3 regions of the Microvirgula sp. AG722 genome follow, and region 2 is predicted to be linked to each of the others. Evidence: riboswitches for the same ligand, from Rfam matches in the RefSeq annotation. Region 2 holds a riboswitch; each other region holds the start of a gene.

Region 1 (10,110 bases), on a different contig from region 2:
CCATCGGTACATAGTCGGCCTGCAGCGTCTGCGCGAGTTCGCGCGCGCGGCCCAGCCGGACAAAACCCTGCTCGGTATCCAGCACCAGCGCCGGCAGGCCGCTCTCCGCCAGCCGGCCGGCCAGCCCGAGCGCCTCGGCCCACGGATCGAGATGCACATCCAGCGCCACATTGGCACGGCCGTCGCTGAGCACCACCAGCAGCGGCGTCAGCGTGTCGCCATGCCGGGCCAGGGTGTCGGCGGCCAGCCGCAGCGCATGCGACAGCGGCGTACGGCCCCCGGTCGGCAGTTCGTGCAGGGCCTGTTCCGCCTGTTCGACCTGGCGTGTCGGCGGCAGCACCAGCTCGGCCTCGTCGCCGCGGAAGGCAATCACCGCGACCTGGTCACGGCGCTGGTACGCATCCCGCAGCAGGCCGAGCACCGCGCCCTTGACCGCTTCCATGCGCCGGCGCGCGGCCATCGAGCCGGACGCGTCGACCACCAGCAGGATCAGGCTGGCCTGGGTGCCGACGCGGACTTTGGCGTGCAGGTCGGCACGGGTGACGCCGAAAGCCTGCGGGTCGCGCAGCAGCGCATGGCGCAGCGTGGCATCGACCGCCAGCTGGTCCGGCGCCTCGTCCGGCACCGCACGCACATAGTGACCGCGCCGGGCGCCGACCACGCTGCTGCGCCGGCCGCTGGCCTCATGCGCCTGACGGGCCAGCAGGTCGATGCGGGCGACGTCGTCTGCCCCGGCGGCAGCAAATTGCCGCTCCGGCGCCACGCCGGACCCGCCGTCCCCGTCATGCTCATCGTCCGGCTCATCGGCGGCGGGAGCAGGGGTGGCGTCGTCATCGGGCGGCGGGCCGTCCTGGCCATCGGACGGCGGCGGTGGCGGCGCCGCTGCCTGCCGGGTCAGCGACTCCAGCTTGTCGTGGTCGAGACCGGCCTGCTCGAACGGCTTGCGCCGGCGACGATGCGGCAGCACCAGCCCGGCGGCATCGCGCACGTCTTCGGCACTGACCACCTCGCGACCGTCCAGTGCTGCCATCGCCCGCGCCGCCTTGTGCATGACAATGTCGGCACGCAGGCTGGCGACCTCGAATTCGCAGCACAGCTGGCTGACGAAATCGAACAGCGCATCGGACAGCGTCACCCGGCGCAGACCGGCCTGCGCGACACGGATCGTGTCGCGCAGCGCATCGGTTTCCGCGCGCCAGCCGGCGACAAAGCCGGCCGGATCGGCCTCGAACGCCAGCCGCCGCCGCACCACTTCAGCCCGCACCGCCGCATCGCGCGGCGCGCTGACTTCGACCATCATGCCGAAGCGATCCAGCAATTGCGGACGCAGGTCGCCTTCTTCCAGATTCATGGTGCCGAGCAGGGTGAGGCGGGCCGGATGGCTGACCGACAGCCCCTCGCGCTGCACGGTATTGACGCCCATCGCCGCCACGTCCAGCAGCACGTCGACCAGGTGGTCGGCCAGCAGATTGACCTCGTCGATATACAGCAACCCGCGGTGGGCAGCCGCCAGCAAGCCGGGCTTGAAGGCCTGCCGGCCGTGTTTCAGCGCCTGCTCGAAATCGAGGCTGCCAAGCACGCGGTCTTCGGTGGCGCCGAGCGGCAGGTTGATGAACGGCACCGGCGCGGTCACGGCAACCGGGGTGGCGCCATCGCCGCAATGCGGGCACTCGGCCAGCGGCGCATCCGGCGCGCAGTTGTACGCGCAGCCCGGCACCCGGGTGATCGGCGGCAGCACATCGACCAGCCCGCGCGCGGCGGTGCTCTTGGCGGTGCCCTTGTCGCCACGGATCAGCACGCCGCCGAGCGAAGGGTCGATCGCGCACAGCAGCAGCGCCCGCTTCAGTTGCGGCTGGCCGACGATGGCGACAAACGGATAAGCGTGTTTCATGCCTTGTCGACTCCAATGCGCGGAATGTCACCGCGGGCTTCGAGCATTGCCTCGCTGCGCAGGTGCAGCGCGCGCAGCGCCTCCAGCGTGTCCGGCGCCGGTTCGGCCCACAGCTGGCGCTGCGCGGCTTCCAGCAGGCGTTCGGTGATGGCATGCAGCGCCCACGGATTGCTGTCGGCAAAGAAGGCCTGCATGTCGGCGTCCAGCGCGTAGGTTTCGGCCAGTTGCTGGTACACCCAGTCGTCGACCACGTGCGCGGTGGCATCGTAGCCAAACAGGTAGTCGACGGTGGCGGTCAGTTCCAGTCCGCCCTTGTAGCCGTGTTTGCGGATGCCGTCTATCCATTTGGGATTGGCGACGCGCGAACGGAATACCCGCAGCACTTCCTCCTTCAGTCCGCGCACGGTCGGGCTGGCCGGATCGTGGGTGTCGCCGAAGTCCTGCCGTGGCTGGCGGCCGGTCAGGCTGCGGATGGTGGCGATCATGCCGCCGTGGTACTGCAGGTAGTCGTCGCTGTCGAAAATGTCGTGTTCGCGGTTGTCCTGGTTGTGCAGCGCGACCTCGATGCCGGACAGCCGGTGGCGGAAGTCGTCGCGGGCGTCGACGCCCTGGTCATCGCGGCTGTATGCATAGCCGCCCCAGTTGACGTAGGCGGTGGCGAAGTCGGCATCGTCCTGCCAGTTCTGCTCGTTGATCAGCGGCAGGATGCCGGCACCATAGGTGCCCGGTCTTGAACCGAATACCCGGTACAGCGCGCGCCGGTTGGCGCTGTCACGCGGCAGCCGGCCCAGCAGCTCGCCGGCCAGATCGGCCAGGTAGTGCTTGCGGACAAAGTTGCGATCGACCGGTTCATCGAGCAGCGCGACCGTCCGCACCGCATCATCGACCAGCTGGATCAGGTGCGGAAAGGCATCGCGGAAGAAACCGCTGATGCGCACAGTGACGTCGATGCGCGGCCGGCCCAGTTCGGCCAGTCCGATCACCTCGATGCCGGACACGCGCCGGCTCTCGGCCTGCCAGGTCGGCCGGACACCGAGCAAGGCCAGGATCTCGGCAATATCGTCTCCATGGGTACGCATGGCGCTGGTGCCCCAGACGCTGATGCTGACCGACTCCGGATCATGCCCGGTGTCCTGGCGATGGCGGGCGATGACCTCGCTGGCCAGCTCGGCGCCGATGCGCCAGGCGGCCTGCGAGGGCAATCCGCGCGGATCGACCGAGTAGAAATTGCGCCCGGTCGGCAGCACATGGGCCATGCCGCGCGTCGGCGCGCCGCTTGGCCCGGCCGGCACGTAGCCGCCATCGAGTCCGTGCAGCAGGTTGTCGATTTCCTCGCGCGTTCGCGCCAGGTTTGGCACCAGTTCGGCGCAGACAAACGCCAGCGTGCGCGCCATGTCGTCACTGGCGACGACGCCGGGCAGCACGGCCGCCAGCACCGCGCTGACCGCCGCCGGGTCGAAACCGTGTCCGGCCAGCCCGGCCACCAGCCGGCGGCCCAGCGCGGCGATGACATCCAGCGCATCGGCACGGGTCACCACCGGCGCATCGGCCAGCGCTGCCAGCAAGGGCGGTACCGGCTCCAGCCGCCGGCCCTTGTCGGCCTGCAGCGTCTCCAGCACCAGCCCGAGCGCCGCCGCCACCCCGGCCGGCAGGCCGGGCACGTCCAGGTTCGGCAGGCGCACCAGCGCGCAGATCATGTCGACCAGCGCCTCACCATCCGGCGAGCGGCCCAGCACATGCAGGCCGTCGCGGATCTGCGCCGCACCCAGCTCGCACAGATAGCCGTCGATATCCTCGATCAGGTGGGCGACATCGACACCGTCCATGCCGGCCAGCGTCAGCGGCACGCCGTCATCGTTCAGCGTGGCGTCCCAGTCGTGGTCATGATCGTGATGATGGTCATGATCATGATGGTGGTGATGGTGATGGCCGTGATCATGGTCATGCGGGTGCGCGGCTGCCGGCGTGGCGATGCGGTACTTGCCGGCACCGGGCGCGGCGGATGACGCCGGCTTCGGCCGGTACAGGCCCGTCGGCGCAGCCGGCACCGGGGCGGGTTCGTGCTCGTGCTCGTGCTTCATCATCGCCGCCAGATCGGCATCGAGATTCGAGGCCTTGATCAGATCCCAGATCTGCTGCTGCAGCAGCGGCAGCTTGCCCGGATCGAGCATCTCGACCTGGTAGTACTCGTCGACCAGCTGTGTCAGCTGTGCCAGCGGCCCGTAGGTGTCGGCGGTGGTCATCGGCGGCGTCAGGTGGTCGATAACCACGGCATGGGCGCGGCGCTTCGCCTGCGAACCTTCACCCGGGTCATTGAGAATGAACGGATAAAACAGCGGCATGTCGCCGAGCAGCGCATCCGGGAAGCAGTTTTCCGACACGCCGACGCCCTTGCCCGGCAGCCATTCCAGCGTGCCGTGCTTGCCGACGTGGACGATGGCGTCGGCCCGCCAGTCGTCGCGCAGCCAGCAGTACAGTGCATGATAGTGATGGGTCGGCGGCAGGTCCGGCGTGTGGTAGATCGCATCCGGGTCCATGCCGTAGCCGCGCGGCGGCTGCAGGGCGACGAATGCATTGCCGTATTCCAGCCCGGCAAACACCAGCCGGCCCTGATGGACATAGGCACTGCCCGGAGCGGCACCCCAGCGCGCGCTCATCCGCTCGCGCAGTGCGTCCGGCAGCTCGGCAAACCACTCGGCGTAACGCGCCGCCGGCACGGCCGCCACGGCCCGCCGCAGCTGGTCGTCGCTGAGATAGGCCTCGTCATAGGCGCCGCGGTCAATCAGTTCGTGGATCAGGGCGTCGCTGCTGTCCGGCAGCCCATCGATGCGATAGCCGCGCGCCTGCATCGCATGCAGCATGGCAAACAGCGAGGCCGGCGAGTCGAGGCCGACGGCATTGCCGATCTGCGACGCCTTGCTGTTCGAGTTGGTAAAGATGAAAGCGATGCGCTTGTCGGCGGCCGGCACCCGACGCAGCCGTACCAGCCGCGCGGTGATGCCGGCCACGCGCCGCACCCGGTCGGGCAGCGGCGCATAGTCGGTCTGTTCGGCCGGCGCACCGTCGCTGGCATGCTTGAACGACATCGGCACGCTGACGATGCGGCCGTCGAACTCCGGCAGTGCGACGTTCATCGCCGTGTCGAGCGGATTCAGCCCGCGTTCCGACTGCTCCCATTGCGCCCGGGTCATACTACTGGTGATCGCCTGCACCACCGGGACGTCGAGGCGCTCGAAAGCGGCCACCGACCAGCCGGTCGGCGTCGGTCCGTCGGCGTTCACGTCGCCCATGGCGAACGAGGTGGTATTGATCAGTGCATCGATGCGGCTCGTGCCGTCCGCTCCGACAAAAAACTGCATCGCCGCCGGCATGCCGTCACCGTCCAGCGTGCGCAGCGAGGCGGTATAGACCGGCAGCGCATTCAGCTGCTGCGCGGCCAGGGCGTCGACCAGGCTGTCGATAAAGCGGGTGTTGCCGCTGACCCAGTGCGCGCGATAGAAGGTGATGCCCACCGTCGGCCAGTCCGGCCGGCGGACCGCCAGCCAGTCGTCGAGCGAGCAGTCGGCCGACAGTTCCGGATGGTGGATGCCGTGCTCGGGCAGCGGCGTCGGTGGCAGGTAGCTGAAGCCGGTCATCAGCAGGTAGTCGGCAAGGAAACGCAGCAGCTGCGCCATATTGCCGGTGCCACCGGCCTGCAGGTAGGCGGTCACTTCATGCTGCAGGGACGGCGGGACGGTCGACTGCGCTGCCAGATCCGGGTCCGGCTCGCCGGTACCGCTGACCACGATCAGGGCGCGTCCGTGGGCGCGGGCGTTCTTCCACAGGGTGTCGAAACCGGGAATGGCACTGGTGCGGCCCAGCACGCGGACGATGACGATGCGCGCCGTCGCCACCGGGCCGGCCAGCACGGCGGCCATGCCGTCCGGGCTGTCGATGGTCTGCAGGTTGACGCCGGAGACCGGCACGAAACCGTCCGGCAGTTCGGCACGCACGCGCTGCAGTGCGGTCAGGTCGGTGCCGGCGTGGGTCAGCAATACGATGCCGCGGGAAACGGGAGTGTTCACTGGCCCGCCTCCTGCCCGACATCGCCGGTTCCGAGCCGGTGGAACACCAGCGCCTCGACCGGGCGACCGTTGACCAGATGTTCGTCAACGATGCGCTCGACGGCGGCGGCATCAACCTGGCGATACCAGACGCCGTCCGGATAGACGACGGCGATCGGGCCTTCCCTGCACACGGCAAAGCAGTGCGAACGGGTACGCTTGACACACAGCCCGTCGCGCGCGTCGATCGCCTGCCCGAGCACCTTGAACATCGCCTCGGCCTCGACGCCGTTGCCGGTGCAGCGCGGGCCGGTGCACATCAGGACATGGCGGTCGTGGCGTCTCATGACGGCACCCGTGCGGCGGCAGGGCAGAACGACGATGGAAGGCGGAAGCGGCGCGGTGGCAGGGCCATGGAGGACGTCCTCGTGCAGGGGGCGTCGCCGCGAGCGAGGCGCCGCAGCCGGAACGGCTGCTGGCGGTTTCCCCCGGTGCACCCCGCCCGGTTTCAACTCACGTCGACTAAGGCGATGGCCGGTCTCCTGGCTCGTGCGTCATCACCCGCGCGGCCTTCCCGGAATCGTCCAGTGGCATCGTCAAGCGGGCTCGTCACTTACAGTTGCGGGGGCAGCCACGGTTTCTCACCGCATTCCCGTTTCACCCCGAAGGGCACCATCAGCAATAGCGCCGGATAATACGTGATTTCGGGGTACCGCGTTTGTGCCGGATCGGCCGTCAGCCACGCCCGGCGCAGGCGACACCCCTATAATGGCCGTCCTCATTCACCCGTCCCCGCCGCCATGCCAGCCAGAACCCTCATGATCCAGGGCACCACCTCCGATGCCGGCAAAAGCACCCTGGTCACCGGCCTGTGCCGCTTCCTCGTGCGGCGTGGCATCCGGGTCATGCCGTTCAAGCCGCAGAACATGGCGCTGAACAGCGCAGTCACCGTCGATGGCGGCGAGATCGGCCGCTCGCAGGCGGTGCAGGCGCTGGCCTGCGGCATCGAACCGCATACCGACATGAACCCGATCCTGCTGAAGCCGAACAGCAATACCGGCTCGCAGGTCATCGTCCTTGGCCATTCGATCGGCAATATGGACGCCGCCGCCTATCACCGCTTCAAGCCCAGGGCGCTGAGCGTGGTGCTCGAAGCCCACAGCCGGGTGGCGGCAAGCTGCGACTGCGTCCTGGTCGAAGGCGCCGGCAGCCCGGCGGAGATCAATCTGCGCGATGGCGATATCGCCAACATGGGCTTTGCCGAAGCGGTCGACTGCCCGGTGATCCTGGTGGCCGATATCGACCGGGGTGGCGTGTTCGCCCATCTGGTCGGCACGCTGGCGCTGCTGTCGGACAGCGAGCGCCGGCGCGTGGTCGGCCTGGTCATCAACCGTTTCCGCGGCGACATCGCCCTGCTGCAGCCGGGACTGGACTGGCTGGAGCGCGAAACCGGCAAGCCGGTGCTCGGCGTCCTGCCGTACCTGCAGGGACTGCATATCGAGGCCGAGGACAGCCTGAGCCAGGGCACGCAGGGCGTGGCGGCCAGCGGCGAGCGGATACTGCGCGTGATCGCGCCGGCCCTGCCCCGTCTCAGCAACCACACCGACTTCGACCCGCTGCGCCTGCATCCGCAGGTCGAATTCCAGCTGGTCCCCGCCGGCCAGCCGATTCCGCCGGCCGACCTGATCGTGCTGCCGGGCAGCAAGAACGTCCGCGACGACCTCGGCTGGCTGCGCGCCAATGGCTGGGAGGCCGCCATCGACCGTCACCTGCGCTACGGCGGCAGGCTGATCGGCATCTGCGGCGGCTTCCAGATGCTGGGCCGCCAGCTGCACGACCCGCTCGGGCTGGAAAGTGCGGCCGGCAGCACGCCGGGACTCGGCCTGCTCGACATGGAAACGACACTGGATGCGCACAAGCAGCTCGAACGCCGGCAGGGATGGCTGGCCTCGGGCCATGCCGCCGTCACCGGCTACGAGATCCACATGGGCGTGTCGACCGGCCCGGCGCTGGACCGGCCGGCGATCCGGCTGGCCGACGGCAACGAGGGGGCGGTCTCGGCCGACGACCAGGTGCTGGGCAGCTATCTGCACGGCCTGTTCGACCATCCGGAAGCCTGCCTCGCCCTGCTGCACTGGGCCGGCCTGCCCGATGCGGTGCCCGTCGACTACCCTGCGCTCCGCGAGGCGCATATCGAACGGCTGGCAAACCTGATCGAGGAGAACCTGGACATCACCCGCATCGCCGACTGGCTGCCGGACTGAAGCGCGGACGCGCGAAGCGGGGCCTGCCCCCGGCGACAACTCAGATGTTCGCGCCTTCGTCGACGAATACCGCCACTTTTTTCGGCCGGACGAACACCTGGTCACCAAGCATCAGGCCAAGGGCGCGGTAATCGTCGCGGCTCAGCGCCACGTCGATAACCTGCCCGCTCAGGCTGTTCAGCTCGACCCGCACCACCGGGCCAACCGCATGGATGTGCTCGACGGTGCCGCTGGCCAGCGCGCGGTCTTCGTCGCGGCTGACTTCAAGATCGTGCGGCCGCACGTAGATGGTCGCATCGCCATCGCGGGTCGCGTCTTCCAGCTTGTGCTGGTAGTCGCCGATCGCCACGCGTCCGGCCTCGACCCGGCCGTGGAACAGGTTCACGTCGCCGAGGAACTGGGTGACGAACGGCGAGGCCGGATCGTCATAGATCGACGCCGGGCTGCCGACCTGCTCGATGCGGCCGTGGTTCATCACCACCACCCGGTCGGACACTTCCAGCGCCTCTTCCTGGTCATGGGTCACGAACACGCTGGTGATGTGCATTTCATCGTGCAGGCGGCGCAGCCAGCGACGCAGATCCTTGCGCACCTTGGCGTCGAGCGCGCCGAACGGCTCGTCGAGCAGCAGCACCTTGGGCTCGACCGCCAGCGAACGGGCGAGTGCGATCCGCTGCCGCTGGCCGCCGGACAGCTGCGACGGGTAGGCGTCGGCCAGCCAGTCCAGCTGCACCAGTTTCAGCAGCGACATGACCTTCTCGCGGATCACCTCCTTCGGCGGCCGGGTCGCACGCGGCCGTACCGACAGGCCGAAGGCGACATTCTCGAACACCGTCATGTGGCGGAACAGCGCGTAATGCTGGAACACGAAACCGACCTTGCGCTCGCGCACATGGCGTTCGGTCGCATCCTCGCCATGGAACAGGATCTGGCCGCTGTCCGGCGTTTCCAGGCCGGCGACGATGCGCAGCAGCGTGGTCTTGCCACAGCCGGACGGCCCGAGCAGGGCGAGCAGTTCGCCCGAGGCGATGTCGAGGTTGACGTTGTCGAGGGCGACGAAGTCGCCGAATGTCTTCTGGATCTGGCGGATGGCGATGCTCATGCGATCTTTCCCGTCATTCTTTCAATTCAGTGAGCGGTGGCAAGACGGGCGCGGGCTTCCAGCGGCACGTCCGCGCTTTGCTGGCGCGTGGCGCGCCATTCGACGATGGACTTCAGCACCAGCGTGACCAGGGCCAGCAGGGCCAGCAGGGACGCGCAGGCGAAGGCGCCGACGAAGTTGTATTCGTTGTACAGAATCTCCACATGCAGCGGGATGGTGTTGGTTTCGCCGCGGATATGGCCGGACACCACCGACACCGCACCGAACTCGCCCATCGCGCGGGCATTGGTCAGGATCACGCCGTACAGCAGACCCCACTTGATGTTCGGCAGCGTGACCTTCCAGAACGTCTTCCAGCCCGAGGCGCCAAGCACGATCGCCGCCTGTTCCTCGTCGGTACCCTGGGCCTGCATCAGCGGGATCAGTTCGCGGGCGACAAACGGGAAGGTGACGAACACGGTGGCGAGCACGATGCCCGGCACGGCGAAGATGATCTTGATGTCGTGCTCGGCCAGCCACGGGCCCAGCCAGCCCTGCGCGCCGAACAGCAGCACGTAGATCAGGCCGGCGACCACCGGGCTGATCGAGAACGGCAGGTCGATCAGCGTGGTCAGGAAGCTCTTGCCGCGAAACTCGAACTTGGCGATCGACCAGGCAGCGGCGACACCGAACACCAGGTTCAGCGGCACCGAGATCAGCGCGGCGATCAGCGTCAGCTTGATCGCGTCGACGGCTTCGGGGTCGGTCAGCGCGGCCAGGTACAGGTCCCAGCCCCTGGACAGCGCTTCCCAGAACACGCTGATCAGCGGC
Region 2 (10,110 bases):
GCGGTGCGCTGGTGCTGCTGGTCGGCAGTGCGGCGGCGGGCGTGCCATTCGTGTTCGACCCCAGCCCCGGCTATGTCGGCGCGCTGCTGTATCTGGCGATTCCCGGCTCGGTGATCGGCTTCACCGCCTACCTGATGCTGGTCGGCCGGCTTGGCCCGGAGCGCGCCGCCTACTGCACGGTATTGTTCCCGCTGGTGGCGCTGAACATTTCGGTGTTCGCCGAAGGCTATGTATGGACACCGCTGGCGCTGGCCGGCGTCGCCCTGGTCATGCTCGGCAACTGGCTGGTGTTCCGCCCGGCGTCGGCCGGGTCCGGCTGGCCGCTGTGGCGGCGGGCGAAGTCCGGCTGCTAGCGCAGCAGCCCCCACAGCATGTCGGTCGCCATGACCACCATCAGGGCGGCGAACACCTTCTTCAGCCGGCTGACCGGCAAGCGGTGCGCCAGCGCCGCGCCCAGCGGTGCCAGCGCGCTGGTGATCACGCACAGCGTGATCAGGCCCGGCAGATAGATGAAGCCGGCCGACCACGGCGGCAGGCCGGGTGCCTGCCAGCCGCTGATCAGGTAGCCGATCGCGCCGGACACCGCGATCGGCCAGCCGAGCGCGGCACTGGTCGCAATCGCCCGCGGTACGGCGATCTGGCACCAGACCATGAACGGCACGCTCATCGAGCCGCCACCGATGCCGACAAAGCTGGAAACCAGCCCGATCAGGCCACCGGCGACACCCATGCCGGCGGTTTGCGGCAGAGTACGCGTGCCCTTCGGCTTCTTGTCGAGCAGCATCTGCGCCGCAACCGCGTACGCATAGACGACAAAGAACCATTTGAGTTCGCGGCTGGGCAGATAGCCGGCGACCTGGGTGCCGGCCAGCGTGCCGATCACCATCCACGGTGCCATCCGGCGCACGATGCTCCAGTCGACGGCACCGCGCAGATGATGGGCGCGCACGCTGGACATGCTGGTGAACACCATCACCGCCAGCGAGGTGCCGAGTGCCAGGTGCTGGACATGGGTATGGAAACCGCTGGCCTCCAGCGTCCACACCATGGCCGGCACGATGATCAGCCCGCCCCCCACCCCCAGCAGACCGGCCAGAAAACCGGCAATGACACCGACGCCGGCCAGCGCGGCCAGAATGGACAGATCGGGCACTAGCGCCACCTTTCGTGAATCAGTTTCCAGTGTGCCGGATCGACCGGCATGGCCGACAGCCGGCTGCCCGGCGCCAGCACCTGCAGGGTCGCCAGCTCGGGCACGGCACGCAGTTCGGCCATGGTGATGACCCGCGGATAGCGGGTGACGAACGACACGTCGACCGAATACCAGCGCGGCTGGTCCGGCGTGGCTTTCGGGTCGAAGTAGCGGCTGTCGGGATCGAACTGGGTCGGGTCCGGATAGGCGGCCGACGCAATGTCCATCTCCCCGGCCAGGCCGATCTCGCGGCAGCTCGAATGCCACAGGAACGCCCGGTCGCCGGGCCGCATGCGATCGCGGATAAAGTTGCGCACCTGGTAGTTGCGCACCCCGGTCCACTCGCCACGCCCGTCGCGGGCAAGGTCGTCGATCCCCCAGCAGGCGGGCTCGGACTTCATCAGCCAGAACATGTCATTTCACTATGCGGAAGGAATCGATTGTGCCTGCGGCGAACGGCAGGAACAAGCAGGCGATCAGCGGGCGGGCCGCCAGACGCGCTGTTCGGTCAGGACCCGGTCCAGCGGCAGGTCGTGCGCCTCGCGCGGGATGGCGTCGGCGCGCTGGCAGGCAAACGCGCAGCCGAACAGCCACGGACGGGCGTGGCGGCGCATCAGCGGAGACAGGGTGCAATCGTAGTAGCCGCCCCCCTGGCCGAGCCGGTAACCGGCGGCATCGAAACCGACCAGCGGCATGAATACCGCCTGCAGGCGCGAGGCCGGCACCACCGGCCCGAGCGGTTCGACGATGCCGAGCCGGCTGACGCGCCAGCGGGTGGACGACGTGAGTTCGACGAAGCCAAGCACCCGGCCGCGCGCCGGCACCACCGGCCAGAACACCCGGCAGCGGCGCGCGAGCGCGCGCGCAATCAGCGGCGCGAGCGAAAGCTCGCTGCCACTGGCGTGATAGACGGCGATTCGACGACCCGGCGCCAGATAGGACTGGGCCCGGATGGCGACCCGGTTCGCGGCGGAAAGCCGGTAACGGGGCGTCAGCATCAGCCGTTTGCCGCGCAGTTCGCGGCGCAGGGCGCGCTTGGCTTCCGTCAGGGTCATGGGGAGGGAGAAGAGGGTAGCCCCCGCAGGTGCCGATTAGACTTGTCATCCCGAACCTGAGGTTCAGGTGGCCACCGGCAGCGCATTTCGGGCGCACCGGCTAGCGGCACGACTCGCCCACGCGCAATCAGCTGGCAGCCTTTTAACATCTATTGGTTCAGAGAATTTAAGCCTTCCCGAACACCGCAGGGGACTAAAGCTGTAAGAGATCAGAACAAGTCGGCCTGGGCCTGTATGGCGCGCTGTGCCGTCTCGTCGATGGATTCTATTTTACGTTGAATCGCTTCCATGTCCAGCGGATTTTCGACCCGTTTCAGCATCAGGTCATGGGTCAGATTCAGCGCGGCGAGGATGGCGATGCGCTCGCCGTCGACCACCCGGCTGTTGTCACGGATGGTGCGCATTTTCTCGTCGAGGATGCGGGCGGCGGCCATCAGGCTGTCGCGTTCTTCGGACGGGCAGGAAAAGGTGAAGCGGCGGCCAAGCAGATCGAGGCCGACGGTGACGGTATCACTCATTTATCGATCTCCGGCAGTCGGGTCAGGAGGGCTTCGATGCGCGAGCGCGTGGTATCGAGCCGGGCAGTCAGGTCGGTATTGCGCGCTTCGGCATCCTGCGCGCGCTGTTCGGTCACCGCCAGCCGTGCGGACAGGTCGACCAGCCGCTGTTCGGCGGCGGCCACGCGTTCGTTCGCGGTGCGATTGGCCTGCTCGAGCGTCTCCCGCTCTGCGCGCAGGGCGCGATTCTCATTGCCGAGGCGGGTGGCCAGTGCGGCCAGCTCGCTCACGCTGGCCTGGAGTTTTTCGAGTTCGGTATCCATATCCGGGGCACTGTAGCGTGGCCGTCCGACAGGGTCAAATCCCGACCGGTCACGACCGGCTGCGGGCACTGTCCAGCACGCGGCAGACCGCGCTGGCGCCGTCGGCAAGGCGCGGACCCGGCCGGCTGACCAGGTCTTCCGGCAGGCCGTACAACTGCCCGTTCGCCACCGCCGGAATCGTCGTCCAGCGCTTCCACGCCGCGAGCCGGTCGACGTCGCCCGGCACCAGCATCACCGCCGGTCGCGCCGCCATCACCGCTTCGACCCCGACCTGCGGTACCCGCGGCGCCAGCGCGGCAAACACATTGCGGCCGCCGCACAGCGCGACCAGTGCCGAGATGAACTGGCGGCCGTTGACCGTCATCAGCGGCGACACGTTGATCTGGATGAAGACCGGCAGCGGCGTCAGTCCGGCATGGCGTTCGCGCAGCGCGGCGATTCGGGTCCGGAACGCCGCGGCCTGACGACGGCCGCCGTCACTGAAGCCGCTGAGGATGCCGAGCTTTTCCATGCTGGCCGGCACGGTATCCAGCGAGTCCGGTTCGGTCAGATAGACCGGGATGCCGAGCGCCCGGATTCGCGCCAGCTCGCGCGGGGCATTGCCGCTGGCCCAGCCGACCACCAGATCCGGCTTCAGCGCCATGACCTTCTCCACGCTGACGCCGCTGTAGCCACCGACGCGCGGCAGGCGGCGGGCGGCATCCGGCCAGTCGCTGTAGTTGGTCGCCCCGACCAGCCGCCCGCCAGCACCGATCGCGTACAGCATTTCCGTCGCATGCGGTGCCAGTGAAATGATGCGCCGCGCCGGCTGCGGCAGTGAAACGCGGGCACCGGTATCGTCGCTGACGCTGACGCCGGCCGGTGTTGCCATGGCCGGCAGCGGACACAGGCAGAGCAGCAGGGCCACATGCAGGGCGCGGCCCATCATCGCGGCTCTCCGCCCTTCAGCGCCAGCGGCAGGCCGGCGGCAACCAGGGTGACCCGGTCGGCAATGGCGGCAACCGACTGGTTCAGCCAGCCCAGCTCATCGACGAACCAGCGCGTTTCTGCGCCCATCGGCACCACGCCGAGGCCGATTTCATTGCTGACCACCACCACGTCGCCCGCCGCCGAGGCCAGCGCGTCGAGCAGCGTGGCCCGCGCCTGCGGATAGCGTTCCGCCTCCCCCGGCGCCAGAAAGTGCGCCAGCCACAGCGTCAGGCAGTCGATCAGCACCAGCCCGTCCGGACGCGCGGCATCCTGCAGCGCGTCACTCAGGGCCACACCGCACTCGACCGCCCGCCACGACGCCGGCCGGCGTGCCTGGTGCATCGCCACCCGGTGGGCAAACTCGGCATCACCGACACTGGCGGTCGCCAGGTAATGCACCGGGCCGACGTGGGCCAGCGCCAGTTTCTCGGCATGGCGGCTTTTGCCCGAACGGGCGCCGCCGGTGATCAGATGCAGCATGGAACCTCCTGCCGGGGATGCCGGACGCACGGTCTTACTTCGGTTGCCAGTTCACGCCGACCAGCCACTCGCGGCCCGGCTGGTTGAAACTCCGGATCAGCGTGTAGTCGCGGTCGAACACATTGTTGACCCGCGCGTACAGCGTGGTGGTCGGGGTCAGCCGGTAGTCGGCATACAGGTCGACCAGACCATAGCCGGCCAGCGGCTGCTTGTTGGCCGGATCGCTGTAGCGCGAGCCGGCGGCGGTCAGGGCACTGCCCAGCGTGACCGGGCCGATGTCGCGGCTGACGTCGACGCTGCCGAACACCCTGGCGCGCTGCGACAGCTGGTTGCCATTGCTGCGATCCTCACCGTCCTGCCAGTTGACGTTGGCGGCGATGCGGGTACCCAGCAGGGTGGTGCTGCCTGCCAGCGCCAGACCGCGGATGCGGGCCTTGTCGACGTTCTCCGCCGTGCACGGACCGCTGCCGCTGCACACATAGCCATTGATCATGTCGTCGATGCGGTTCTCGAACGCCGTCAGCCGCAGCATGCCGTATGCCCCGTTGTACTCGGCACCGACCTCCCCGTTGCGGGCCGACTCCGGCTTCAGGTTCGGGTTGCCCTGGAAACCATAGGCCAGCGGCCAGTACAGATCGTTGAAGGTCGGCACGCGGAAAGCGGTCCCGTAGTTCGCGGTCAGCTTGATGCTGTCGGTCAGCCGGTAGCCATAGCCGAGCGAGCCGGTGGTCTTTTCACCGAACTGCGAGTTGTCGTCATGACGCAGCGACGCATTCAGCAGGTGGTCGCCGAAATTGCCGCTCCAGCCGGCGAACACCGCCTTGTTGTTGCGTTCGTTCCGGGTATAGGCCTGCGTGCTGTCGACCTTCTGGTTCAGGTACTCGGCACCCAGCACCACCCGGCCGGCCACGCCGAGGTCCAGGTCGTTCTGCCAGGTGTAGGTATCCTGGGTGGTCTTGTACAGACCGGAGCGATCGAGATTCACCCCGCTGTAGGTCTCGTAGCGATCGACACCGTTGGTCACGGTCAGCGTGCTGGTCCATACATCGCTGAAGCGGTCTTTCAGGTACACGCTGTTGCTCTGGACGCGCTGCTTGTTGTAGTCGTCGGCCAGCGGCGTGCCGTTGTCAAAGTCGGCCTTGCCGAAGGACTGGAACAGCTTGATGCCGATTTCATGGCCGTCGACGATCTGGTGCGACACATTGGCGCTGTAGCTGAGGTTGCGGTAGCCGTCATCGTCCGGGTTGTAGCTGAACGTGTTCTGCGCATTGGTGGCGGAGAAGCCGCCATCGGTCCCGCGACCGGCCACGTTCAGCGAGAACGAGGTATCGCCGACCACGCCGCCGATGCCGCCGCCGACGCGCCAGGTGCCGTCATTGCCGACGCCGGCGCTCAGGTACGGCTTCGGTGCGCCCTTGCCCTGTTTGGTGAAAATCTGCACCACGCCGCCGATCGCATCAGCGCCGTACAGCCCGGATACCGGGCCGCGTACGATTTCGATATGGTCGATCAGTTCCAGCGGGATCTGTTCCAGCGCGGTCTGCCCCGAAGTCGCCGACGATACGCGCACGCCGTCGATCAGCACCACCGACTGCTTGGAGCTGGTACCGCGCAGATACAGCGCGCTCGCGCGGCCATCGCCGCCGTTGCTCGCATACTCGACGCCGGACTGGCGCGCGAGCAGCTGCGGCAGGTTCAGGCCGCCGGCACGGGCGATTTCCTGCTGGCCGATCACGGTCACGTCACGGGTCTGTTCACGGCTGTCGGTGGCGGAACGGTTGGCGGTCACCACGATTTCGCCGGCGGTGGTGGCGGGTTCGTCAGCGAACGCATTCGCCACTGCCAGCGACGCCAGGCTGGCGACAAACCATTTGCTACGGATATTGCACTTCACGAAAAACACTCCCTGGAAACGGATCAGGAGTGCGAGAAAGACAGGCGCATGGCCTTTCAGAATGGACAATCGGCGCGGCCCGGCCTGATGCCGGTCGCGCTGTCGCTGTCATACCGCCTCCCCGCGATACTCCACTGCAGATTGCCTGGGCCGGTCTCCGGGCTGGGTTCCCGCGGCCTCGCCTTCCCACCCTGTCGGGCAGTGGCGCGTGAAGCCGCTTGCATGCGAACCATACCGTTGCGGGGGCAGCGCCGGCCTGTCACCGGCTTCCCGTTTCATCCGCGCCTGACGGCGGCGGACACCCTGGCAAGATGGAGCCGGATTATAGCGGCGGCATGCCGGCATGACAGCCCGCAAGATCAAATTACGCCGTAATGCCGATTGAAGCGCTGCCGGCGCAGCGGTAAGGTCTCGCGTTCGATTTTCGCCGCCCCGCAAGACGGGACGATTCCCTTCTCTCTTCCGGAACCCCCTGATGCCCCATCCCGATGCGTCCGCCTTCGATGCCGCCGTCGCCCGCCAGGCGCGACTGACCAAACCCGCCGGCAGTCTCGGCAAGCTGGAAACCCTCGCCTGCCAGTTCGCGGCCTGGCAGGGCCGCGCCATTCCCTCGCGCCTGCGCCCCGCCATCACTGTCTTTGCCGCCGACCATGGCGTCGCCCGCAGCGGCGTCTCGGCTTATCCGGTCGAAGTCACCGCCGAGATGGTGAAGAACTTCGTTCGCGGCGGGGCGGCAATCAGTGTGCTGGCGCGGGAAATCGACGCGACACTGGAAGTGGTCGATGTCGGTGTGGCGGCAGACTTCGATCCGGCCATGCCGATCGTGCATGCCAAGGTCCGCTACGGTTCGCGCAATCTGTGCGACGAACCGGCCATGCAGGAACAGGAATGCGAACAGGCGATCGAAGCCGGCCGCGCCGCCGCCCGCCGCGCCATTGCCGCCGGTGCAACGCTGCTGATCGCCGGTGAGATGGGCATCGGCAACACCACCCCGTCGGCCGCGCTGATCTGCGCACTGAGCGGCGCCCGCCCGGTCGATGTGGTCGGGCGCGGTACCGGTGTGGACGACCAGGGCATGGCCCGCAAGCGGGGAGCGGTCGAAAAGGCGCTGCTGCGCGCCCGGACTACCGACACGGCGGCCGGCTGGCTGGCCGAGGTCGGCGGGCTGGAAATCGCCGCCATTGCCGGTTACTACCTCGAAGCCGCCAGCGCCGGTGTACCGGCACTGGTTGACGGCTTCATCACCGCAGCCGCGGCCCTGGTCGCCTGCGGCATCGATATCGACACCCGCGACTGGCTGCTGGCCTCGCACCGTTCCCGGGAACTGGGTCATGAGCTGGCACTGACCGCGATGGGGCTGGAGCCGCTGTACGACTTCGGGCTGCGCCTCGGCGAGGGATCCGGCGCGGCGCTGACCGTGCCGATGCTGCAGATGGCGATCCGGCTGCATGCCGACATGGCCACCTTTGCCGAAGCCGGCGTCAGCGACCGGGACCACGAATGAAGCGCATTACCTTGTGGCGGCACGGCGAGATCGACGCCGCCGGCCTGCTGGTCGGCCGGCGCAGCAACCCGCCGCTGACCGGGGCCGGACGCGACACCATGCGCCGGGGCTGGCCGGCGCTGACGGCCATGGCACCGGTCACGGCGATCGCCTGTTCGCCGCTGCAGCGCTGTCTGGCATCGGCAGAAGACTTCGCCGCCGATGCCGGTCTGGCGCTGCACGTCGATGCCGGTTTTGCCGAAACCGATTTCGGCGTCTGGGACGGCGCCCCGCTGGACGGCCTGCCGGCCGACTGGCAGGCCGAGTACAGCAACGGCCGCTTGCTGCCGGATGGTGGCGAAACGCTGGCCGGCTTCCGCACCCGGGTCATCAGCGCATTCGATAGCTGGGTCGAGCGCCTCGGCGACGGCCACGCCGTCCTGATTACCCACGGCGGCGTGATCGCCGCCGTGCTGGCCGCGCGGCTCGAACTGTCGCTGCCCAGCGCGCGACGGCTGTTCGTCTCGCGTGGCGGTTACGTGCAGCTGTCGCTGGCCGACGGCTGCCCCGACTACCTGATTGCACTGGCCAACCCGGCAATGGGTTGAGCCGGCCACCATGGCGCCGGCGTCCGGCTGACGAATGGCGTGCCCGGTTTGGGGGCGGTGACGCGCAGCCTATACAATACCGCTCCGTTTCCTGGCGCCGCCGTGCGCATCGAATGGCCCCCATGCACGCCATCGGCATTCACGCATTCTGGCTCTGGAGCGCAGCCGTCGCCGGTGTCGCGCTCGACTACCTGCTGGGCGAGCCGCGCCGTGCCCATCCACTGGTCGGCTTCGGCCACCTCGCCGGCTGGCTCGAACGAACCTTCAACCGCCCCGACGGCCGGCCCGGTTCCCGGCTGCTGCTCGGTGCGTGCGGCTGGTGTGCGCTGGTGCTGCCACCGGCGGTCGCCGCCCAGGCCCTCGTCATGGCACTGCCACTGCCACTGGCACTGCTGGTGCATGCCCTGCTGCTGTATTTCACCCTCGGCGCGCAAAGCCTCGGCGCCCACGTCCGCCCGATCGCCGCCGCCCTGGCCGCCGGCGACCTGCCGGCCGCACGTGCGCTGACCGCCCGCATCGTATCGCGTGATCTCGACGATGCCGATGAGGCCGCCGTCGCCCGCGCCGCGGTCGAATCCACGCTGGAGAACGGCAACGATGCCATCTTCGGCGCATTGTTCTGGTTCGCCGTGGCCGGCGGCCCCGGCGCGCTGGCCTATCGGCTGGCCAATACCCTGGACGCCATGTGGGGCTACCGGACACCGCGCCTGCTGCATTTCGGTCGGGTGGCCGCCCGTGCCGACGATGTGCTGAACTGGCTGCCAGCCCGGCTGACTGCCATCAGCTATGCCCTGCTCGGCCACAGCCACGACGCATTCGCCTGCTGGAAAACCCAGGCCCGGCACTGGGACAGCCCCAACGCCGGCCCGGTGATGGCGGCCGGCGCCGGCAGTCTCGGCGTCTGTCTTGGCGGCCCGGCCCGTTACCACGGACACATCGAAGACCGCCCGCCGCTCGGCTGCGGCGAAACCGCCGGCGACCATCACATTACCGAAGCCTGGCGGCTGGTGGTACGGACCCAGCAGGCCTGGCTGGCGTTCGGCGCCATCCTGCCCGCGCTCACTCTGGCCTCCCTGCTATGACGATCTCTCCCCCACCGCATGGCGGCAGGCTGCGCGAAGCCGCGCGGCACTTCGACCGGCCACTGGCCGACTGGCTCGACCTGTCCACCGGCATCAATCCGTGCAGCTACCCGCTGCCGCCGCTGGATGTCGATGTCTGGCGCCGGCTGCCCGACGACGACGACGCGCTGCCGGCCATCGCCGCCCACTACTACGGCGCGCCGCCCGCAGCCCGCGTGCTGGCCGTCGCCGGCAGTCAGGCCGCCATCCGCACCCTGCCGCGGCTGTTGCCGCCCGGCCGGATCGGCATCGCGCCGCTGACCTACAGCGAGTACGCGCCGGCCTGGCGCCGCGCCGGACACGAGGTGGTGCCGGTCGACCTCGACGGCATCGAGGCAGCCCTGCCGACGCTCGATGTCCTGCTGGTGGTGAATCCGAACAACCCCACCACCGAGCGGGTCGCGCCCGGGACACTGCTGCGCTGGCGTGAGGCCCTGGCCGCACACGGCGGCCTGCTGCTGGTCGATGAAGCTTTCATGGACGCCTCG
Region 3 (10,110 bases), on a different contig from region 2:
CCGGCGCGGTTTCGAGCGCAAGCCGGCCTCGCTGTTCTGGTTCCGGCTGCTGTGGCCGCTGGTCTGGCAAAAACGTTTCCTGATGCCGCTGGCCGAACGCAAGGGCATCTACTGTTTCTACTCCCGGGCGCTGATCGATCAGTTGCAGCAGTTGATCGGCGATCGCTCCTGCCTGGAGATCGCCGCCGGCGACGGCACCCTGTCCCGCTTTCTGCGCGAACGCGGCGTCCGCATCACGGCGACGGACGATTACAGCTGGCAGGACCGGATCGCATTCCCGGAGTCCGTCGTCCGCCTGCCGGCCCAGGCGGCGCTGCGCCAGTACACACCGAAAGTGGTGCTCTGCTCGTGGCCACCGGCGCGGAATCCGTTCGAAAGCGAGGTATTCCGCACCCCCGGCGTGGAGCTGTATATCGCCATTGTCAGCCAGCACAAATTCGCCAGCGGCAACTGGGCCGAATACGAATCCCAGCGTCACTTCGATCTGGAGCCGCGCCCCGATCTGAGCCGATTGCTGCTGCCCCCGGAGCTGGGGGCCGAGGTTGTGCTGTTCCGGCGCCGTGCCCTGGCCGGGCAAGCTGGCTGAGCCTGCTGCCGGCCATGAGCGTTACGGTCTGCCGGCGTGGCGTCAGGGCACGTCGACGCGTGCCGATTGCGGCGTCGCCCATTCCATCCGTGGCGTGACGGCAAACAGGTTGGCCGCCAGCGTCCAGCCGGCTCCCCCATGGGTCACCGCGACCACGGCGACGGTATTCACATCGATCTGTGCCGTCACGGTGCCCCCGTTGCCGGACAGCTGCGTGACGTAGGCGGGGCGCGTCCAGTCCTGGTTGTCAGCAACGCTGGCGGCAATGGCAAAGCGTTGCCGGACCACCTCGTTCGGGTCATGGCTGTTGTTGTAGAACGTGGTGAACCGGGCGTCTGCCGTGGCCGGCGTCTGCAAGGTGCCGTTGGCCAGAATCTGTACATTGTGCTGAACATATATGTGGGTGTCGGTCACGATCACATAAGCCGAGCAGCTGTTCAGACCGGGAACGAACAACCGGTTGCCTGGCAGGCGTGGTGCGCGAACCTGATTGCTGACGACATTGTTGGCCTGGACCGGGTCCGCCGCCGTGCGGATCCAGGGGGAAAGATCGGCATACTGCGTACCGGTATCGACACAGAAAAAAACCGCCATGCTCAAACTCCGTCATTGAAGTGCTGATGTCATAGCATTCAATGGGCCGATTTTCAATGCATACGGCATTAAATGGCTGCAATAAGACCCAATAGCTACCGCAAAGAATGGCGTTATTTGCGTCAATTTACAGAAATTTGACGTTTTTCCATGCTGCTTCATGAATTCCCACCATCGGCGCCCGCATTGCGATAGACAGGCAGGTCGCAAGCGGAGTATCTTGCGCCGGTCTTTTTCAGATGGAGTCCATCCGTGGACAGTTGCTCCAGTTGTCGATCGGGTATCGACCGCTAACGGCAAGGACATCGCAGGCTTTTCCTGCCGCTGCCCTTGCCGACCAGGCGGGTAGTGGCATCAGCGGGACCGTTCGGTCCGGCTCATCCCCTATTCCATACATCACCTGACTCATGACGTCGCCATCAGGCGAGGATCTGTCGCGTTCTGCTGCATGCAGAACGGCGATGGCGCCTTGTTGCCGCCTGCTGGCCGTCGGGGTCGACCCCGCGATGGCCGGGCCGCATCCGCGCGTGCCCGGCGGAGGGAAAGCATGCGTTTTGAAATCATGAAAAAGGGTCTGTTGACCTTTCTGCAAAAGGGCCTGAGTGCGCGTCAGTTTCGCCGCCAGGCCATTCTCGACCTGCTGCGCGGTGCGGCGGCTGGCAAGGAAATGCCACACCGGCTCACCGGGCGCCTGGAAGCGCTGGCGCGGCTGGTGCCCAGCGCGGTCGTCACGCGACTTGGCTCGCACGCTGACGGACTGACCGAGGCGGAAGCCGCCGGCAAGCGCGAGCTGACCGGGCTGAATGAAGTCGGGCACGAAAAGCCGATGCGCTGGTTCACGCACCTGTGGCTGTGTTACCGCAACCCGTTCAATGTGCTGCTGACACTGCTGGCCGCCATCTCGTGGCTGACTGACGACATGAAGGCCACTGTCGTCATCGGTTCCATGGTGGTGATCTCTACCCTGCTCCGTTTCGTGCAGGAAAAGCGCTCGAACTCGGCAGCGGACAAGCTGAAGGAAATGGTCAGCAACACGGCCACCGTGCTGCGCCGCGATGTGGCACAGGAAATCGCACAGGAAGCACGGCAGTACTTCGGCGTCCAGTTGCACCCGCAGGCGGCACGCCGGGTCGAGGTACCCATCCGGCTGCTGGTTCCCGGTGACATTGTCCTGCTGTCGGCGGGCGACATGATTCCGGCCGACGTGCGGCTGCTGGCGGCCAAGGACCTGTTTGTCGCCCAGGCCGCGCTGACTGGCGAATCGCTGCCGGTGGAAAAATTCTGCGAGGCCGGCCCCTGCCCTGACGGCAATCCGCTGGAACTCGGCAATCTGTGCTTCATGGGCACCAATGTGGTCAGCGGCACCGCCACGGCGATCGTCATCGCCACCGGCAGCGACACCTGCTTTGGTGCCCTGGCCGAACGGGTGACGACGCAGGACCGCACGCCGACCCAGTTCCAGGCCGGGGTGAACAAGGTCAGCTGGCTGCTGATCCGCTTCATGTTCGTCATGACGCCGCTGGTGCTGTTCATCAACGGTTTCACCAGGGGCGACTGGGTCGAGGCGGCGCTGTTCGCGCTGTCGATCGCGGTTGGCCTGACCCCGGAAATGCTGCCGATGATCGTGACCTCGACCCTGGCCAAGGGAGCGGTCATCCTCAGCCGCAAGAAGGTGATCGTGAAGCGGCTGGATGCGATCCAGAACTTCGGCGCGATGGATGTCCTGTGCACCGACAAGACCGGCACTCTGACCCGTGACCGGATTGTGCTGGAACGGCATACCGATGCCTTCGGCGCCGTCTCGGACGAAGTGCTGGACATGGCCTACCTGAACAGCTGCTACCAGACCGGGCTGAAAAACCTGCTCGACGTGGCGGTGCTGGAACATGCGGACCTGCATCAGAAACTGGATGCCGCCGGCAATTTCCGCAAGGTCGACGAGATTCCTTTCGATTTCAGCCGCCGGCGGATGTCGGTCGTCGTGAGCGAGCACGACGATCGCCACCTGCTGATCTGCAAGGGCGCGCTGGAAGAAGTGCTGTCGGCCTGCAGCCATGTGCGGCACGGCGAGACGACCGGAGTGCTGGACCAGGCGCTGCTGGCACGCATCCGTGCCGTGACCGCCGGGCTGAATCAGGAAGGGCTGCGCGTGGTTGCCGTTGCGACCCGGGCGCTGCCCGCAGCCCGCGACACGTATGGGGTGGCCGATGAGTCGGGACTGACGCTGGTCGGCTATATCGCCTTCCTCGATCCGGCGAAGGAGTCGACCGCGCCGGCGCTGGCGGCGCTGAAGGCCAATGGCATCGAGGTCAAGGTGCTGACCGGCGACAACGAACGGGTGACGCTGAAGGTGTGCCGCGATGTCGGGCTGGCCATCAGGGGGGTACTGGTCGGCACCGATATCGACGCGATGAGCGATGCCCGGCTGGCCGTCGCGGCGGAAAACGCGACCGTGTTCGCCAGACTGTCCCCGATGCAGAAAGAGCGGCTGGTGCGCGTGCTGCGCGGCAATGGCCATGTGGTCGGCTTCATGGGCGACGGCATCAATGACGCCCCGGCGCTGCGTGCGGCCGACATCGGCATTTCGGTCGACTCGGCCGTCGACATCGCCAGGGAAGCGGCCGATATCATCCTGCTGGAAAAGAGCCTGATGGTGCTCGACCAGGGCGTGATCGAGGGGCGCAAGACCTTCGCCAACATGCTGAAGTACATCAAGATGACCGCCAGCTCGAACTTCGGCAATGTGTTCTCGGTGTTGGTGGCCAGTGCATTCATCCCGTTCCTGCCGATGCTGCCGTTGCATCTGCTGGTGCAGAACCTGCTGTACGACGTGTCCCAGGTCGCCATCCCGTTCGACAACGTCGATGAAGACGCGCTGCGCCAGCCGCAAAAATGGAATCCGGACGAACTGGGGCGCTTCATGCTGTTCTTTGGCCCGATCAGCTCGGTGTTCGATATCAGCACTTATGCGCTGATGTGGTTCGTGTTCGGCGCGAACACGGCGGCGCACCAGACGCTGTTCCAGTCCGGCTGGTTTGTCGAAGGGCTGCTGTCGCAGACACTGATCGTGCACATGATCCGCACCCGCAAGCTGCCATTCATCCAGAGCCGTGCCGCCTGGCCGCTGCTGGCGATGACGGCGGTGATCATCAGCATCGGCATTTTCCTGCCGATGGGACCGCTGGCTGGCTACTTCAAGCTGCAGGCGCTGCCGCTGAGCTACTTCCCGTGGCTGATCGCCACCCTGCTGGCCTATATGGCGCTGACCCAGGCCATGAAGGGGTTTTACGCCCGCCGCTACGGCTGGCAGTAAGCGGGTTTCACTGCAATGAAAAATGGCGCGAGTGCTGCACTCGCGCCATTTTTTGCAGGCCCGTGCCTATGCCACGGCCAGCGTTTTCACGCAGGTAAAGCGGCTGATCAGCAGCTTGTCGGCATGCGGTTTCAGCGTGCGTACCACCAGGCAGGTGAACAGCGGTTCGCACAGCACCAGCGGCAGGTAGGACACGGCGAACAGCGCCCAGTTGTACAGCGGGGTCGGTTCTTCGCCGAAGGCCAGCCAGAAGCCGACCATGGCGACCACGCCGCTGTAGTACAACGCGTCGAACTTGACCACTTCAGCCCAGCGGATGCGGCGGCGTTCGTCCTCGGCGAAGAAGTGGCGGCCCAGCAGACCGTGTGCAGCCACCAGCGGCAGCATCAGCGACAGCGAGTTGACGCCGAGATGGACCAGATCCTGCGGCTCGAACAGCAGTCCCTGCAGCAGCAGGCCAATGGCGAAGCCGAACAGGGTGGGGATAAAGCCAAAGATGAAGTACACCGCCGATGCGCCGACGAAATGGAGTTCCGACGCGCCGACCGGCAGGTGGAAGATTTCCATGAAGACCGAGAAGAACACGGCAGCCAGCAGCGTCTTGACCAGGTTGTCGGGCCGGGTGAACAGTCTGGGTGAAAAGGCGGCCAGCGCGCCGACGGCGGCGACGTTGGCGTACAGCACTTTGGCGGCATTGAGAATGCCGGGTTCGATATGCATCGTTCTCCCTCCGAGGAGATGCGGGTGAGGAATACGCCGGGGATCGGCATGTCTCGTGGCAGGTCTCCTGGCTCGCGGGTCGACATCCCGGTGCGCCTTCCCGGCCTTTCAGGCCAGTGACTTCATGCACGAGACTCACCGCTCACAGTTGCGGGGGCAGCGCGGTATCCGCCCGAAGGCTTGCCGACTTCCCTGTTTCCTCCGCCCACTTCGGCGGAACCACTAAGCGCGCATAGCTTAAGGGGTTTCCAGAACAGATGCATCTTTCTGCTGATGACGGGAACGGACAGGCTCACAGGCCGGGCTGCGCTGCTGCAGATCGGTGCAGGCACGGATCTCCGCCTCGATATGTATCAGCTCCTGGTCGAGCCTTTCGAGTCTCGCGATCTCCTGCCGCAGGCTGGCGCGTTTCTGCGCCAGCAGCGCCGCCAGCCGGTCCCAGTCCGGCTCGCCATCCCCGTTCAGTACCGGCGCCAGTTCGGCCAGCCGCAAGCCGAGGGCCAGCGCCTGGCGGATCATCTGCACCAGCGCCACGCTCTCGTCACGATAGACGCGGTAACTTCCCTGGCGCTGCACCTGCCCCAGCAGGCCCAGCGACTCGTACAGCCGGATGGCGCGCGCCGAGGCACCGCTCCGTTTCGCCAGTTCCCCGATATACATGGTTCCTCCCGCGCATGACCGCTGACTGGATAACGCGTTCAGAGCCGTCTGGCAAGCAGGCGGGCCCGTTCCAGCCAGGCCTCAAGGCGGGCGGGCGTAGCGCCGAGGACCGGCCCCAGCCGCTCTACCCGCACTGGCCGGATGCCGCAGAAGCGCAGCGTAGTGTCCTTCATCTGCCGGATCGCCGGGTCGCGGTAGACCCAGCGGAAATACCACGGCGGCGTATCCATCGTCGCCAGCAGCAGTGCCGAACGGCCGCTCAGCAGCCGGGCGGGAAACGCCTTGCCGGGCCGGTAGCGAAAGGCAAAACCGGGCAGGAACACCCGGTCCAGAAACCCCTTCAGCAGCGCCGGCACCCCGCCCCACCAGACCGGAAAGACAAAGGTCAGGTGCTCGGCCCAGTGGATCGCCTCGGTCGCCGCCTGCAACCCGGGTTCCAGCGGCTGGACCCGGCGGTAGCCATCATGCAGAACCGGATCGAACACCAGTTGGCCCAGCCGCAGCACCCTGACCTCGTGCCCGGCCTGCCGTGCAGCCTCGGCATGGGCATCGGCCAGCGCAGCGTTGAAGCTGTCACTGGCCGGATGGCCGAGAATCACCAGAACGCGTTTGCCGCTCATGCCGCCCCACTCTTGTCTGTCCGAAAGCATGCAGTGTGAACCCTGCCCCGTGGGACAGGGTCAAGGGCTTTCCATTCCGGGCCTGGCCATGACTGCTAGAATTGATAATTGTCGTTCATTTATCAAAAAATTTTTGACATGTATGCGATCAACGACCTGCGGCTGTTCATCCGCACCGCCGAGCTGGAAAACCTGTCTGCGGCGGCGCGCGAGCTGGGCTGCACCGCCGCCGCTGCCAGCGCGGCCGTACTGCGGCTGGAGAAACGGCTTGGCGTACGGCTGTTCGCCCGCTCGACCCGGCGCATGCGCTTGACCGAGGAAGGCCGGATCTTTCTGCCATCGGCCCGGGCCGCACTGGCGGCACTGGCCGATGGCGAGGCAGCGCTGGCGGCGCAACGCCAGCAGCTTGCCGGGCCGATCCGGCTGGCGCTGCCGTCCGATCTCGGCCGCCACCTGCTGCGACCGTGGCTGGACCCGTTTCTGGAGCAACATCCGGGCATTACCCTGACACTGAGCGTCGGCGATGCGCTGACCGATCTGGTCCGCAGCAATATCGATCTGGCGCTGCGTTACGGCCAGCTCGATGATTCGCCGCTGGTCCGGCGTCAGCTGGCGCTGACCCGCCGGGTCGCGGTCGCCGCACCGGCCTATCTCGATCGTCATGGCACGCCGCAGACCCCGGACGATCTGCACCGCCATGCGCTGCTGCCGCTGTTGCACGATGGCCAGCTGCGTGGCCCGTGGCGTTTCTGTGCCGGGGACGAGGTCCGCGAAATTCATGCCGAAGGCCGGCGCAGCAGCGACGACGGTGCGCTGATCCGCGACTGGGCACTGGCCGGGCACGGCATCGCGTTCAAGAGCTGGCACGACGTGGCCGCGGATGTGACCGCCGGGCGCCTGCGCCTGCTGCTGCCGGACTGGAGCCGGGAAACCGTGCCGTTGCAGCTGGTGTTCCTGCAGAACCGCTATCCGGTCCATCGCCAGCGCCAGTTGATCGAGTACCTGCAGGCGCGCTTCACCGCCTTCGATGCCGACTGGCCGTTTCCGGCCGGCTGAACGGCATTGCCACGCTTGCGGGCGCGGGCAGGAGGATGAGAAGCTGTCCCGGTATGGTTGACCAGACAGGAGGCTGTCATGCCCGAAACGCGATACATGCTGCTGACCGGCGCCAGCCGCGGCATTGGCCATGCGACCGTCAAGCTGTTCCAGGCGCACGGCTGGCATATCCTGACTGTGTCGCGCCAGCCGTTTTCCGAAGCCTGCCGCTGGCCCAGTGCCCGGGCTTCGCATGTGCAGGCCGATCTGGCTGATCTGGACGGCATCGATGCACTGGTGGCTGAGGTCCGCTCGCGATTGCCGAATGGCCAGCTGCATGCCCTGGTCAACAATGCCGGCATTTCACCCAAGGGCGACAACGGCGCCCGCCTCGGCGTGCTGGCATCGGATGCGCAGACCTGGACCCGGGTGCTGAACGTGAACCTGCTGTCCACCGCCCTGCTCGGCCGCGCGCTGTTCCCGGAGCTGGTGGCCGGCCAGGGCGCCATCGTCAATGTCACCTCGATTGCCGGTTCGCGCGTCCACCCGTTTGCCGGCGTCGCCTACGCCGCTTCCAAGGCCGCGCTGGCGGCACTGACCCGCGAGATGGCGCACGAGTTCGGCCCGCATGGCGTGCGCGTCAATGCCATCGCCCCCGGGGAGATCGAGACTTCGATCCTGTCACCCGGCACCAGTGACATCATCGAGCACGACGTGCCGATGCGACGCCTCGGCGACCCGGCCGAAGTCGCTTCTACCATTCATTTCCTGTGCACGCCGGCGTCGTCATATATCAATGGTGCCGAGATTCATATCAATGGGGGGCAGCACGTGTAAGGACAAGCCGTGAGAACTGGGGCCGATCACAGGAATTTACTTCCAGCTTGCTGCGATGACTGGGGCAAGGGCGCGGCTGTAGTTTTCCGGCAGTGTCATCTGGCCGGCGGCTGGCGGAGAAAACGAGGCCATCGCCTGAACAAGGTTGTTCACTTGTGCATCGAGTAGTATCTGACCGTCTGCCGTTGCAATCTGCTCGATACGGAAGCCAGCGCTGGAATACCAATCCCGGATGGTAATGGAATCACTCGTTCCTATAGCATCCAGTTTCAGATCGTATCCGATTTTTTCCAGCCAAATCTGGTCGGCTGCGATGCCCGCACCAAAGACGATCTTGTCGGCATGCGCTGCCTCTCCAGAGTCATAGGCAAAGTCATGGATCGTGTCCTGACCGTCCCCACGGGAGAAAAGGTAGGTGTCGCTCCCGCCCCCAACATCCCAGATGATATCGTCGCCTTTGCCTCCGAGGTAGGTGCTGTTCCCTTTGTATATCGGATCAGAAAGTATATCGTTGCCGTCCGTGCCTCGTAAAGGTGCGGCCGTCAGCTGGTCGACACCCCAGACCGTGCCATCCGGGAACTCCACATGCTCAATCTGATTGTAGGTCGAGTAACCAAAGAAGTCCTTGATGGTGACCTGGTCACCCTGGCCAAAATCGAGGAGCAGATTGTGATCGATGCGGCTCAGCAAGGTTTGATCAGCGCTAATGTCCGTCAGAACAAGACGGTCGCTGTATAAGGCAAAAAAATCATGGTCCTCGATCAAGTCCTTGCCATCGCCACGGGAGAAAAGGTAGGTGTCGTTTCCGCCGTCCTTGTCCCGGATAATGTCGTCGCCTTTGCCACCGATATAGGTGCTGTTCCCGTTGAACGCCTTGTCGGAAAGCACATCGTTGCCGTCTGTTCCTCGGAAAGGTACCGTTGTCAGCTGGTCGACACCCCAGACCGTGCCATCCGGGAACTCCACACGCTCAATCTGATTGTAGGTCGAGTAACCAAAGAAGTCCTTGATGGTAACCTGGTCACCCTGGCCAAAATCGAGGAGCAGATTGTGATCGATGCGGCTCAGCAAGGTTTGGTCAGCGCTAATGTCCGTCAGAACAAGACGGTCGCTGTATAAGGCAAAAAAATCATTGTCCTCGATCAAGTCCTTGCCATCGCCACGGGAGAAAAGGTAGGTGTCGTTTCCGCCATCCGTATCCCGGATGATATCGTCGCCTTTGCCACCGATATAAGTATTGCCCTCGTGGCGAACCCTGCCCGAAAGCGTATCATTTCCGGCCGTGCCTCTGAAAACAGCCGCCTCGTTGACAGCCCCGGCAGCCTGTTGCTGCAGAAAATCGCTATCCCAGGCAGTACCATCCGCAAAAGTCACTTTTTCTATCTGGCGCGGCCTGAAGCCCCCGCCGTACCACCCCACGAGGGTGATAGCGTCCGAGGTGCCGCGGACCGCCAGCTGCAGGTCACTTCCAAAGCGTTTGAATTCCACATCTCCTGCCGCGACACCTGGCTTGAACGCAATGACATCGAACTGGCCCTGGCGTGAGCCCTCCTTCCATTCCAGCCCCAAATCGAATTCCGGGAGCGGCTTGTCTCCGACATATATCCTGCGGCCGATCCATGCAACGCCGCCGGTGAAATGTAAATTCAATGGCCCCGTCAAGGTGCCGGGCGTGTCAGCATAATAATAAGTGCCCTCGTAAGCCTCCGTGATTCTGTCCTGGCCGTCCCCACGGCCGAAGTAAT

What was found. A riboswitch is a leader RNA that binds a small molecule or an ion and turns the genes downstream of it on or off. The one in region 2 is predicted to bind cobalamin.
Region 1: another riboswitch for cobalamin. It lies ahead of DFO50_RS02795 (ferredoxin); the one in region 2 lies ahead of DFO50_RS15340 (TonB-dependent receptor domain-containing protein).
Region 3: another riboswitch for cobalamin. It lies ahead of DFO50_RS12195 (energy-coupling factor ABC transporter permease); the one in region 2 lies ahead of DFO50_RS15340 (TonB-dependent receptor domain-containing protein).

The regions. Positions count from the first base shown of each region.
Region 1 is NZ_QLTJ01000001.1:582,735-592,844, forward strand. Features, by position in the region: gene DFO50_RS02785 (putative cobaltochelatase) at 1-1,891, opposite strand, end outside; gene DFO50_RS02790 (cobaltochelatase subunit CobN) at 1,888-5,955, opposite strand; gene DFO50_RS02795 (ferredoxin) at 5,952-6,281, opposite strand; cobalamin riboswitch at 6,449-6,626, opposite strand; gene DFO50_RS02800 (cobyric acid synthase) at 6,753-8,198, shown strand; gene DFO50_RS02805 (sulfate/molybdate ABC transporter ATP-binding protein) at 8,239-9,300, opposite strand; gene cysW (sulfate ABC transporter permease subunit CysW) at 9,327-10,110, opposite strand, start outside.
Region 2 is NZ_QLTJ01000015.1:5,210-15,319, reverse strand. Features, by position in the region: gene DFO50_RS15385 (DMT family transporter) at 1-353, shown strand, start outside; gene DFO50_RS15380 (sulfite exporter TauE/SafE family protein) at 350-1,153, opposite strand; gene DFO50_RS15375 (EVE domain-containing protein) at 1,153-1,605, opposite strand; gene DFO50_RS15370 (5-formyltetrahydrofolate cyclo-ligase) at 1,669-2,247, opposite strand; RNA gene ssrS (6S RNA) at 2,264-2,442, opposite strand; gene DFO50_RS15360 (cell division protein ZapA) at 2,457-2,765, opposite strand; gene DFO50_RS15355 (carbohydrate porin) at 2,762-3,067, opposite strand; gene DFO50_RS15350 (cobalamin-binding protein) at 3,117-3,995, opposite strand; gene cobU (bifunctional adenosylcobinamide kinase/adenosylcobinamide-phosphate guanylyltransferase) at 3,992-4,516, opposite strand; gene DFO50_RS15340 (TonB-dependent receptor domain-containing protein) at 4,551-6,410, opposite strand; cobalamin riboswitch at 6,541-6,731, opposite strand; gene cobT (nicotinate-nucleotide--dimethylbenzimidazole phosphoribosyltransferase) at 6,886-7,914, shown strand; gene DFO50_RS15330 (histidine phosphatase family protein) at 7,911-8,501, shown strand; gene cbiB (adenosylcobinamide-phosphate synthase CbiB) at 8,624-9,583, shown strand; gene cobD (threonine-phosphate decarboxylase CobD) at 9,580-10,110, shown strand, end outside.
Region 3 is NZ_QLTJ01000009.1:20,591-30,700, forward strand. Features, by position in the region: gene DFO50_RS12180 (SAM-dependent methyltransferase) at 1-586, shown strand, start outside; gene DFO50_RS12185 (hypothetical protein) at 629-1,180, opposite strand; gene mgtA (magnesium-translocating P-type ATPase) at 1,728-4,493, shown strand; gene DFO50_RS12195 (energy-coupling factor ABC transporter permease) at 4,560-5,213, opposite strand; cobalamin riboswitch at 5,253-5,452, opposite strand; gene DFO50_RS12200 (MerR family transcriptional regulator) at 5,451-5,873, opposite strand; gene DFO50_RS12205 (NAD(P)H-dependent oxidoreductase) at 5,912-6,493, opposite strand; gene DFO50_RS12210 (LysR family transcriptional regulator) at 6,632-7,549, shown strand; gene DFO50_RS12215 (SDR family NAD(P)-dependent oxidoreductase) at 7,628-8,365, shown strand; gene DFO50_RS12220 (calcium-binding protein) at 8,402-10,110, opposite strand, start outside.